3 regions of the Streptomyces sp. NPDC050439 genome follow, and region 2 is predicted to be linked to each of the others. Evidence: riboswitches for the same ligand, from Rfam matches in the RefSeq annotation. Region 2 holds a riboswitch; each other region holds the start of a gene.
The links. Region 2 has a riboswitch for cobalamin ahead of AB0I66_RS31920 (ABC transporter substrate-binding protein). Riboswitches for the same ligand answer to the same signal wherever they lie in the genome.
Positions count from the first base shown of each region.

Region 1 (3,902 bases), on a different contig from region 2:
GCCTGCCGTCCCCGTACCTGACGCTGATCTTCTCGCTGGACGGCCCCGTCGTCACCGGCGCCACCCCCGAGCAGGCCGGAACCCGCGGCGCCATCGGCACCGACATCGTCCTCGGCGGCCTCCACCAGTCCCCGGCGTACGTCGTACGGCCCGAGCACGAGGCGGGCATCCAGCTCGCCGTGCACCCGCTGGCCGCCCGCGCCCTGTTCGGCGTACCGGCGGCGGAACTCGCCGGTGAGCTGGTGACGCCCGGCGCGGAGGTGATGGGGCGCCGCGCCGCCGAGCTGCGGGAGCTGCTGTGCGAGCAGGACGGCTGGGAGGAGCGGTTCGCCTCCCTCTCCGCCTACCTGAGGCAGCGTGCGGCCGCCGCCACCTCCGCCGGCTCCGTACGGCCCGAGGTCGGCGAGGCATGGGCCTGGCTGGCCCGGCACCAGGGCGTGGGCACCCTGCGCGGGCTCTCCCGGCACGTCGCGCTCAGCGAACGCCGCCTCACCACCCTCTTCCGCGCCGAGACGGGCCTGAGCCCCAAGCAGGCCGGGCGCCTGATGCGCTTCCAGCGCGCACGGAACGCCGTCGTACGCCCCGTCGCGGCGGGCGCGGCCCCCGACCTGGCCCGCGTCGCCGCGGACTGCGGGTACTACGACCACTCCCACCTGGTGCGGGACTTCCGGCAGTACACCGGCGCCAGCCCCAGCGCCTGGCTGGCCGAAGAGTGCCGGAATATCCAAGCCGGGAGCCATGGCGGGGGCGAAGAGTAGGACTCATGAACACGACCGAGAAGCAGAACCAGCAGCCCCAGTCCGCCTCAGCCCCAAGTCCTGAAGGGCGCGCCCCCGCCGTCTGGCCGACACTCCAGGCGCACGACGCCCCCGCACTGATCGACTTCCTGGTCGGCACGGTCGGCTTCCTGCGCACCGCCGTCTACGAGGACGGCGGCCGCGTGGCCCACGCCGAGCTCGACTGGCCCGAAGGCGGCGCGATCATGCTCGGCTCGTACGACGAGAAGTCCCAGGCCTGGTGCCTGAAGCCCGGCACCTTCGGCGCGTACGTCGTCACCGACCGCGTGGACGACCTCTACCAGCGGCTCGGCACCGCGGGCGTCGAGATCATCCGCGAGATCGAGGACCAGCCGTACGGAAGCCGGGAGTTCGCGATCGCCGACCCCGAGGGCAACAAATGGTCCTTCGGCACCTACCGCGGCGCACCGAGGCCCCAGCAGCCGTCCTGACCTCGCGTGATAGCTTGCGCACGCCAGTCAACCCACACCAGGGCCAGGGAATCCGGTGCGAATCCGGAACTGACGCGCAGCGGTGAGGGGGAACGGGCGGGGCCACGGCCACTGGGCGTCCATGGACGCCTGGGAAGGCGCCCCGCCCGGCCGATCCCCGAGTCCGAAGACCTGCTGGCACCTTCGTCCGCACACCGGGCGGCGGAGGTGACGAAGCAGGCCAGGCTCCGCGTATGAGCCGTGAGACTCAAGGGATCTCGTGTCCTCCATTGCCCGTCGTGTACGTACGTCTGTTCTTCTCGCCACGGCCTTGGCCGTCACCCTGACCTCGTGCGGAGGCGGCTCCGCGACCACCTCCACCACGGACGACAAGGCCGCCGGCTACCCGCTGACCCTCACCTCCTGCGGCAAGAAGGCGGAGATCAAGGCGCCGCCGCAGCGAGCGGTCTCCCTCGACCAGGGTTCCACGGAGATCCTGCTCTCCCTCGGCCTCGCGGACCGCATGGCCGGCACCGGAACGTGGACGGACCCGGTGCTCAAGGGCCTGGAGAAGGACAACGCCAAGGTCGACCGGCTCGCCGACAGCTACCCCTCCTTCGAGAAGGTCCTCGCCAAGGAGCCGGACTTCGTCACCGCCTCCTTCGTGGCGACGGTCAGCAAGGGCGGCGTCGCCGACCGCGCCAAGTTCGCCGAACTCGGCGTACCCGCCTACGTCTCGCCCTCCGACTGCGCGGGCAAGGACAACAGCGGCGACGGAGACGGCAGCCGCGTCAAGACGCTGACCATGGACACCGTCTACGGCGAAGTGCGTGACCTGGCCAAGGCGTTCGGGGTCGAGAAGCGCGGCGAACGCCTGATCGCGGACCTCAAGGGCCGGGTGGCGAAAGCCACGAAGACGATCAAGGACAGCAAGGCGTCCGACACGTCGCTCCTCTACTGGTTCGCCAACTCCGACGCGCCCTACATGGCGGGCTGCTGCGGGGCGCCGGGCATCATCACCCGCGAACTCGGCGTGCGGAACGTCTTCGACGACACCCGCGACGAGTGGCCCCAGATCAACTGGGAGACGGTGGCCGACCGCGACCCGGACGTCCTGGTCATCGGCGACCTCACCCGCAAGTCGCAGACGGCCGAGAGCGCGAAGAAGAAGATCGAGTTCCTGGAGTCCAACCCCGTCACCAAGAACCTGACCGCCGTGAAGAAGAAGCGGTACGTGCTGCTGAGCGGCCAGGCCATGAACCCCACCATCCGCACGGTGGACGGCATCGAACAAGTCGCCGGCGCCTTGCGCGAGTTCGGCCTCGACAAGTGAAGGCGGCCGCCGCGGGCGGCATACGTTCCGTCCTGCTCTGGACGGCGGGCGTCGCCGCCCTCGCCCTCTCCGTGGCGGTGGCCGTCACCATCGGCCCCGCGGACATCTCCGTACCCGACGTGTGGTCGGCGGTCGCCGCGCACCTCGGCTGGGGCGAGGCGACGCTGACGCCCATCCGGGACGGCATCGTCTGGAATCTGCGCATGCCGCGCACGCTCCTCGCGGCGGTCTGCGGCGCGGGCCTCGCGGTCTGCGGAACCGTCCTCCAGTCCCTGCTGCGCAACCCGCTCGCCGATCCCTTCGTGCTCGGCGTCTCCTCGGGGGCGTCCACGGGCGCGGTCGCGATCGTCGTCCTGGGGGTCGGCGGGGGAGTGGTGTCGGTGTCGGCGGGGGCCTTCGTCGGGGCAGTCGTCTCCTTCGCGCTGGTGCTGCTGCTCAGCCACAGCCTGGGCGGAAGCGCCGACAGGGTGGTGCTCTCCGGGGTCGCGGCCATGCAGCTCTTCTCCTCGATCACCTCGTTCGTGATCCTGACCTCGGGCGACGCGGAGACGACGCGGAGTGTCCTGTTCTGGCTGCTCGGCTCGCTGAGCGGGGTGGGCTGGACGGACGTCTCGCTGTGCGCGGCGGTGCTCTTCGCGTCCCTCGCCGTCTGCCTGACTCAGGCCCGCACGCTGGACGCGTTCGCGTTCGGCCAGGACGCGGCGGCGACACTGGGCGTCCATGTGGCCCGGGTCCGCCTGCTGTTGCTTTCCGTGACGGCCCTGCTCACGGCGGCGCTGGTCAGCAGCGCGGGCGCCATCGGCTTCGTGGGCCTGGTCCTGCCGCACGCGGCCCGCGCCCTGGTCGGCGCCGGGCACGCACGCCTGCTCCCGGTCACGGCGCTCGCGGGCGCGGTGTTCCTGGTGTGGGTGGACACGCTGGCCCGCACGGTCCTCGACCCCCAGGAGGTCCCCGTGGGGGTGGTGACGTCCCTGATCGGCGTCCCGGCGTTCGTCCTGGTCCTCTACCGCACGAGGAAGACGACATGACCCCGCACAACGACTCAGGCCTACGGGCTGACCGCGTGGCCCGAGAGGCAGGCGGCCGGCTCATCATCGACGGAGTGACCCTGGCCCCGTCCCCCGGAGCCACGGTCGGACTGCTCGGCCCGAACGGCTCGGGCAAGTCCACCCTCCTGCGCATCCTGGCAGGCGTCCTGGCCCCCACGTCAGGGGTGGTCACGCTGGACGGCGACCCGCTGCGGGACGTGGGCCGCCGCACGATGGCGCGCAGGGTGGCGGTGGTGGACCAAGAGGCAACCACACAGGTCGAGCTGTCGGTGGAGGAGGTCGTACGCCTGGGCCGCATCCCGCACCGCAGGGC
Region 1 is NZ_JBFAJT010000003.1:546,715-550,616, reverse strand. Features, by position in the region: gene AB0I66_RS15510 (helix-turn-helix domain-containing protein) at 1-758, shown strand, start outside; gene AB0I66_RS15505 (VOC family protein) at 764-1,228, shown strand; cobalamin riboswitch at 1,236-1,422, shown strand; gene AB0I66_RS15500 (ABC transporter substrate-binding protein) at 1,488-2,540, shown strand; gene AB0I66_RS15495 (iron chelate uptake ABC transporter family permease subunit) at 2,537-3,568, shown strand; gene AB0I66_RS15490 (ABC transporter ATP-binding protein) at 3,565-3,902, shown strand, end outside.
Region 1: another riboswitch for cobalamin. It lies ahead of AB0I66_RS15500 (ABC transporter substrate-binding protein); the one in region 2 lies ahead of AB0I66_RS31920 (ABC transporter substrate-binding protein).

Region 2 (3,902 bases):
GGTCCGAGCCTCATCCTGGCGTACGCCATCGCCGGCCTTGTCATCTTCTTCATCATGCGCGCCCTGGGCGAGCTGCTCATGTACCGCGCGGTCTCGGGCTCCTTCTCGGAGTACGCGCGTGAATTCATCGGCCCGTTCTTCGGGTACGTGACCGGCTGGACGTACTGGCTCTTCTGGGTCGTCACCGGCATCACAGAAGTAACGGCAGCGGCCCAGTACATGCAGTACTGGACACACGACGCCATCCCGCAATGGGCGTACGCGCTGATCTTCACGGTCATCCTGTACGGCGCCAACCTGATCTCGGTGAAGCTCTTCGGCGAGCTCGAGTTCTGGTTCTCGATGGTCAAGGTCACCGCGATCATCGGCATGATCCTCATCTGCGCCGGCATCCTCACCATCGGCTTCTCCGACGCCGGTGACACCGCGTCCGTCTCCCACCTGTGGGACCAGGGCGGGTTCTTCCCGAACGGCATCGGCTCCACGCTGATGACGCTGCAGATCGTGATGTTCGCCTTCCTCGCCGTCGAGCTCGTCGGCGTCACCGCGGGCGAGTCCAAGGACCCGAAGACCGTCCTGCCCAAGGCCATCAACACCGTGCCGTGGCGCATCGCCGTCTTCTACGTCGGCGCGCTCGTCATGATCCTGTCGGTCGTGCCGTGGACCTCGTTCCAGCCGGGCGTCTCGCCGTTCGTGGCGGCCTTCCAGGAGATGGGCCTCGGCATCGGGGCCGCGATCGTCAACTTCGTCGTCCTGACGGCCGCGCTCTCCTCCTGCAACTCGGGCATGTACTCCACCGGCCGCATGCTGCGCGACCTCGCGCTCAACGGCCAGGGCCCGAAGTTCTTCACCAAGCTGACGAAGAACGGCCTGCCGCTGGTCGGCACCACCTTCTCCGCCGCCCTGATGCTGGTCGGCGTCTGGATCAACTACCAGTGGCCGGGCGAGGCGTTCAACTACGTCGTCTCCTTCGCGACCATCTCCGGCATGTGGGCCTGGATCATGATCCTGGTCTGCCAGATCAAGTACCGCCGCAAGGCCGACCGCGGCGAGCTGCCGCAGTCCACCTTCCGGGCCCCGGGCGCCCCGTACACGAGCTGGTTCGCGCTCGCCTTCATCGCGATGGTCATCGTCATGATGGGCATCGACGAGGACGCGCGGATCTCGCTCTACGCGGCTCCGGTCTGGGCCCTGATCCTGGGCATCGGCTACCTGGTCATGCAGAAGCGCGACCCGCAGTCCGAGGTCGGCGGGAAGACCGAGCCGCAGGACGCGGCGAAGTAGTCCTCAGCACCTGATCCCAGCATGTGGGCCGGTCCGTACCACTCTTCGGTACGGGCCGGCCCTTCTGCTTATCCTGGCTGCCATGCTGACCCTGACCCAGGCCCTTCACGACCAGATCGTCGCGCACGCGCGCCAGGACCACCCCGACGAGGCCTGCGGTGTGGTCGCGGGCCCGGAGGGAACCGGCCGTCCCGAGCGCTTCATCCCGATGCTGAACGCGGCACGCTCGCCCACGTTCTACGAGTTCGACTCGGGCGACCTCCTCAAGCTCTACCGCGAGATGGACGACCGCGACGAGGAGCCGGTGATCGTCTACCACTCGCACACGGCGACCGAGGCCTACCCCTCGCGCACCGACATCACGTACGCCAACGAGCCGGGCGCCCACTACGTCCTGGTCTCCACGGCCGACACCGACGGCGCCGGTGACTTCCAGTTCCGCTCCTACCGGATCGTGGACGGCGAGGTCACCGAAGAAGAGGTGAAGGTCGTCCAGGCATACTGAGCCTCACCTATGAGGCGGCAGGACCCAGGAAGCCGGTGCGAGTCCGGCACGGTCCCGCCACTGTGACCCCACCCCTCGCGGGTGGGGCAGTCAGGAACTGACCTGCCGCCTTCTTCTCCCACGACGCAGGGGACGCGGAAATCCCCTGGAGGAGGCGCTCAGCCATGCCCCGCCCCATACGCGTGCTCATGACCGCGGCCCTGCTGCTCCCGCTCGCCGCGTGCTCGTCCTCCGACGGCACCGACTCGAAGCCGGAGTCCAAGGCCCCCGGCTTCCCGTACACGGTCACGAACTGCGGCGTGAAGACGACGTACGAAGCACCCCCCAAGCGCGCCGTGACGATGAACCAGCACGTCACGGAGGTGATGCTGGAGCTGGGCCTGAAGGACCGCATCGCGGGCACGGCATACCTGGACGACAAGGTCCTGCCGAAGTACGCGAAGGCGTACGCGGACACCCCGGTCCTCGCCAAGGAATACCCCTCGTACGAAAAGCTCCTGGCCGCGAACCCCGACTTCGTCTACGGCGGCTACACGAGCGCCTTCCAGGCAGGCGAGGGCCGCAGTCGCGAAGCCCTGGCCAAGTCCGGCATAGAGAGCCGCCTGAACGTCGAGGGCTGCGCCAAGAAGCCGGTGTCGATGGACGACGTCTACAGGGAGGTCCGCGAGGTCGGCAGCACGTTCGGGGTGCGGGCGCGGGCGGAGAAGTGGGTGACCGCGGCACAGCGCGAACTGGCGCGGACGGAGGCGAAGTCGAAGAAGCCCGTCCCGGTCTTCGTCTACGACAGCGGCGACAAGTCCGCCTTCACGGCGGGCGGCCGGGGCATCGGCAACGACATCATCGAGCGGGCGGGCGGCCGCAACGTCTTCGCCGACCTGGACAAGTCCTTCGGCGACGCGTCCTGGGAGTCGGTGGTCGACCGCAAGCCCGAGGCCATCGTGATCCTCGACTACGGCGGCACGACGGTGGCCCAGAAGAAGAAGCGCCTCCTGGACGACCCGGTCCTGGCGGATGTCCCCGCCATCAAGAACAAGCGCTTCGCGGTACTCCCGCTGTCGGACGCGGTGGCGGGGGTAAGGGCCCCGGCAGCGGTGGGGAAGCTGGCGGACCAGCTGTGAAGGGCAGCAGAACCCAGCCCGTCCGGCGTTTGAGGACGAACTCGGCGGAGCCGGTGATGGACGGCAACCAGTCCGGGGTCCGGGGCGGAGCCCCGGTTTCGGGAAGGGGCGGGATCGGGGAGAGCCCCGCCAGGGACCACCACCCGCACCCACGACGGCGCTACGCCATGGTCACGGCCACGCTTCTCGCAGCCCTCGTGGCGACGAGCATCGCCGGTCTGGCCCTGGGATCGGTCCGGATACCCGCCTCGGAGGTCATGGAGATCCTGCGGGGCGGCGCCGACCCCTCCCCGTTCCGCACCATCGTGCTGGACGTCCGCCTCCCCCGGGTCCTGCTCGGCGCAGCCGTAGGCGCGGGACTGGCCGTCATAGGCACCGTCCTCCAGGCCCTGGTGAGGAACCCCCTGGCCGACCCCTTCCTCCTCGGAGTCTCCTCCGGCGCCTCCGCCGGAGCCGTCGCCGTCATCGTCCTGGGCAGCGTCTTCGGCCTGGGAGCGGGCCTGGCCACCACCCTCACCATCCCGGCCGCGGCCTTCGCGGGAGCCCTGCTCTCGCTCCTCGTCGTCTACACGCTGGCAAGATCAGGCGGCGGCGGATTCGCCACCGGCCGCCTGATCCTGGCGGGGGTGGCCGTCTCGTACGTCCTGGCCGCCCTGACCAGCCTCATCCTGATCACCGCCGACAGCGCCGACCATCTCAAGGAAGTCCTGTACTGGACCCTCGGCGGCCTCGGCAGCGCCCGCTGGGACATGCTCGCCCTGCCCGGCGTCGCACTCATCCTCGGCACCGCACTGCTCGTCGCCCTCGCCAGGCCCCTGGACCTCCTCCTGGTGGGGGAGGAGGGCGCCACCGTCCTCGGCCTCGACACGGCCCGCTTCCGCGCCGCCGTCTTCGTCCTCGCCTCGCTCCTGACCGGCGTGCTCGTCGCGTACAGCGGCGCCATCGGCTTCGTCGGCCTGATGGTGCCGCACGCGGCCCGGATGCTGGTCGGCGCC
Region 2 is NZ_JBFAJT010000008.1:347,594-351,495, reverse strand. Features, by position in the region: gene AB0I66_RS31930 (amino acid permease) at 1-1,284, shown strand, start outside; gene AB0I66_RS31925 (M67 family metallopeptidase) at 1,367-1,789, shown strand; cobalamin riboswitch at 1,753-1,910, shown strand; gene AB0I66_RS31920 (ABC transporter substrate-binding protein) at 1,954-2,907, shown strand; gene AB0I66_RS31915 (iron ABC transporter permease) at 3,075-3,902, shown strand, end outside.

Region 3 (3,902 bases), on a different contig from region 2:
CGACCGCTCAAGGGCGCCCTCAAGGACCGGGAGCCCCACCTGGAGCAGCCCCCGGATGCCCTTGTCCGCGCGTCCGCGAAGGCGCCGCGCCGAGCGAAGGCGCTGCACATCCATGATCAGATTCGGCGCGAACGTCATCGCGACGACGATGGCGACCCCCACCTCGTACAGCGCGCCCGGCAGCGACTTGAGCAGCCGCGCCGGGCTGGCGAGAGCGTTGGCGGCGCCCACGCAGATGAGGAGACCGGCCAGGCGCACCCCGTCGTAGAGCGCGAAGAGCAGCCCCTCGGCCGTCACCCGGCCCCCGATCCGCACCCCCTTCGCCCAGTCGGGCAGCGGCACTTCGGGGAGCGTCACGATGACGTGCGTGCCGGGGATGGGGGAGCCGAGGACGACGGCGAAGACCAGCCGGATGGCGATCACGACGAGGCCCAGCTTCACGAAGGCGCCGTACGACCGCGCCCACGGGGCCGATGTCCTGCGGGCCGCGACGACATAGCCGGCGACACCGATGAGGAGACCGATCAGCAGGGGGTTGGTGGTGCGCGACGCCGCGACGCCGAGCCCGAGCGCCCACACCCACCAGGCGCCGGGGTGCAGCGCGTTGCTCCGGTGCGCCGCGGGGGCCAGACGCCTCCGCAGCGCACCGGGAGCGGTGCTCGGTTGATCGGTCATCGTGTGGTCAGCCGCGTCGGCGGCGTGCCTGCCAGACGGCGGCCCCGCCGAGCAGGGCGACGGCGGCCACGCCCGCGATCAGACCGACGGAGGGGCCACCGGAGCCGCTGTCCTCGTCGCTCGCGGCCGGCTTCTTCTCCGTGCCGTCGGACTCGCCGTTGCCCGAGACCTGCTCGCCGCAGCCCGACTTCGGGTAGTCCGCGATGGCGCACAGCAGGGCGTTGCTGTCGTAGCGCAGGGGCTTGGCGACCGCGGCGAGCGCGTCCGCGCTGGTCGCGTCGTCCGCGATCTGCGCGCACGCCGTACGCGCCTTCGGCGGGCTCTCCCCGTCGGGGGCGTCGCCCGGCGTGCCGAAGTCGATGACCAGGGCGATCCGCTTGCGGTCGTCCTTGGCGGGGGTCTTGGCGCAGATCGTGTCGAAGTCCGCGGCGCCGCGCGGCTTCGCGGCGTCCTTCGAGTCGGCGGACACGGCGAACCGGAAGCCCTGGACGGCCCCGTCGTCGGGGCGCGCGGTGCTCGGCCCCTGGCTCGCGTAGGCCCACGTGGAACCGTCCCGGTCCCAGAAGGACCAGTAGCGATACCCGGCGGCCTGGGCGGGGGCGGCGGTGAGGACGCCGAGCAGGGCGGCAAGGAGCGCCCCCACCATCAGGCGCCCGCACCGCGCGCGACCCCGCGTCACAGCTGCTGCTTCTTCTTGTTGCCGCTGTAGAGGAACCCGATGCCGATGCCGGCGACCATGCCGACGCCGATGATCCACCAGATGCTCAGGCCGCCGTCGTCGCTGTCCTTCTTCTCGTCGGCGGCCTTCTCCGTCGCCTCCGGGGCGGGACCCTGCGCGTTGAGCTGCTTGACCAGGTCCGCGCCGCCGAAGTCACGCGGGTCCATGCCGGCGGCGTGGGCGGCGAAGATCAGCTGGGCGTAGGCGGCGGGGCCGGACTTCTCGGCCCACTGCGCGGAGTTCTTCGCCAGCCACTGGGCCGACTTCTCGGCCTGCTCCGGCTGACCGGCAGCGGCGAGCGCGAGCACGGAGTCGGCGGTGTTGCCGAGGTCGGGCATGTTCTTTGCGCCGGGCATCGACGACATCAGGTGGTCGTCGCCCTTGGCGAGGGTCTTCAGGAGGTAGCCCGTGCCGTTCGCCGCCGCCTGCTCGGCGGTGTCGGCCTTCGCGCACTTCGGGGCGGCTTCCTTCTTCTCGGCCGCGTCCACGACCAGGCCCTTGCCGTGGGCGCCGAGGACACCGGCCGCGGTGGCGTCGGCGTTCGGCGAGAGCTTGCCGGACTTGACGTCCGCGAGACCGAAGGCGCCGCCGTCCTTGCCACAGCTCATCGAGAGGGCGGGCAGCGCGCTGTACGCGGTCTTGCCGCTCTGCGACTTCACGCCCTCCGGCTTCTCGCCCGCCGCGACGAGCGCGCCGATCACGATGCCGGTGGAGTTGGCGTCCGAGTCCATGCCGGGGCTGTAGCCCCAGCCGCCGTCCTGGTTCTGCACGGACTTCAGCCAGTCGACGCTCTTGCCGACGGTCTTCTTCTGACCGCCGAGCGCGGCGAGCGCCTGCACGGCCGACGCCGTCGCGTTGCTGTCGAGCATCGTCTTGGAGTCGCAGGGCTCGCCCGCGTCGGGGCGGTAGGCGGCGTAGGCGCCGTTCGAGCACTGCTGCCCGGTGAGCCAGTCGACGGACTTCGCGGCGGGCTTCACACCGGCCGAGTCCTGGGCGAGCAGGGCGTACGACTGCCGGAACACCCCGTCGAACTTGGGGTCCGCGTCGCCGTAAAGACCCGAGGGCAGCTTGGCGGAGGGCGACGGGGACGCGGTGTCCGCGAAGGCGGCCGGGGCGGCGGCCGAACCGAACACGGCGACGGCGGCCAGGACCGCTGCGCTGCGGCGAACGTTCATGATGCGGCGGGTGCCTCTCCCTGCGGGGGAGCGGGGCAGCACGGGCGCGTGCGGGCACGGGCACCGGGCGGCTCCGGCTCCGTATACCTCGACGGTGCCGGTCATCGGCGGTTCCGATGACGCGAGCCGGTCACGTTCCATGCGGGGCGATCCGGCTCTCCGGCGGTCCTTGCGGGACCGTGGATCACGGCTGCGGGTCAGCGCCGGATTCGCACCGGCTTCCCCCCGTACGGGCATGATGACGACGGGGCCACTCTACCGGCCCGTAGGGGAGGCGCCCCGGGGTGGCCGCCCCCGGCGGGAGGTCACACCGCGCGGTACCGCACGGGATCGTTGCCCACCGCCTCGGCGCGCCCCAGCTTCACCAGGCGCCGCACATGGGCCTCGGCCTCGGAGACCGCGATGTTCCGCGAGCCGTAGCGGATCTGGGCCCAGGGGCGGTTCCACTCCATCTGCTCGGCGAGCTGCCAAGGGGTGAGGGGCTCGGCGAGGAGGGCGAGCAGATCCGTCAGGCGCTCCTCGTGGTGGGCCAGGATCTCCTGGACGCGGGCCGGGGCGTCGGTGAACGCGTACTGGTGGGCCGGGAGCACCTCGGCGACCCCCAGGCGGCCGATGCGCTCCAGGGAGTCGAGGTAGTCGCCGAGGGGATCCGTGACGGTCTCGTCGTCGGGGTCCTCGTACAGGCCGATGTGCGGGGTGATCCCGGGGAGCAGGTGGTCGCCGGAGAACAGGCGGCCGCGGCCCGGCAGCCGTGCCGGGTGCTCCTCCTCCAGGTGCAGGCAGACGTGGCCGGGGGTGTGGCCGGGGGTCCAGATCGCGCGAAGCCTGCGCCCCGGCAGTTCGAGGAGCTCGCCCGGGGTGATGTCGCGGTCGGGGAGCGCGGCGGCCAGGCCGGGCAGCCGGGGTGCGCGGCCCGCGTCACGGGCGGCGAGGAGAGGGGCCAGATGGTCGGCGGGGGCGCCCGCGGCCGTCAGCTTCTCCGCCATGTAGTCGAACCAGCGGGCGGGCGGCCCGGTCCGGGTGCGGCGTACGACCGAGGCGTCGGCCTCGTGCATCGCGATCCACGCGCCCGACGCCTCGCGGACCTTGGCCGAGAGGCCGTGGTGGTCGGGGTGGTGGTGGGTGATGACGACGCCGTGCACCGCGTCGGCGGACGTGCCGCAGGCGGCGAGGCCTTCGGCGAGTGCGTCCCAGGAGGTGGGGTCGTCCCAGCCCGTGTCGATGAGTACGGGGCCGGCGTCCGTGTCCAGGAGGTGGACGAGGGTAAAGCCCAGCGGATTGTCGGGGATGGGGACCTTGATGCTCCATACGCCCCCGCCGTGCTCGGTCACCTG
Region 3 is NZ_JBFAJT010000003.1:694,926-698,827, reverse strand. Features, by position in the region: gene AB0I66_RS16185 (energy-coupling factor transporter transmembrane component T) at 1-675, opposite strand, end outside; gene AB0I66_RS16180 (SCO2322 family protein) at 683-1,321, opposite strand; gene AB0I66_RS16175 (prenyltransferase/squalene oxidase repeat-containing protein) at 1,351-2,568, opposite strand; cobalamin riboswitch at 2,692-2,821, opposite strand; gene AB0I66_RS16170 (MBL fold metallo-hydrolase) at 2,874-3,902, opposite strand, start outside.
Region 3: another riboswitch for cobalamin. It lies ahead of AB0I66_RS16175 (prenyltransferase/squalene oxidase repeat-containing protein); the one in region 2 lies ahead of AB0I66_RS31920 (ABC transporter substrate-binding protein).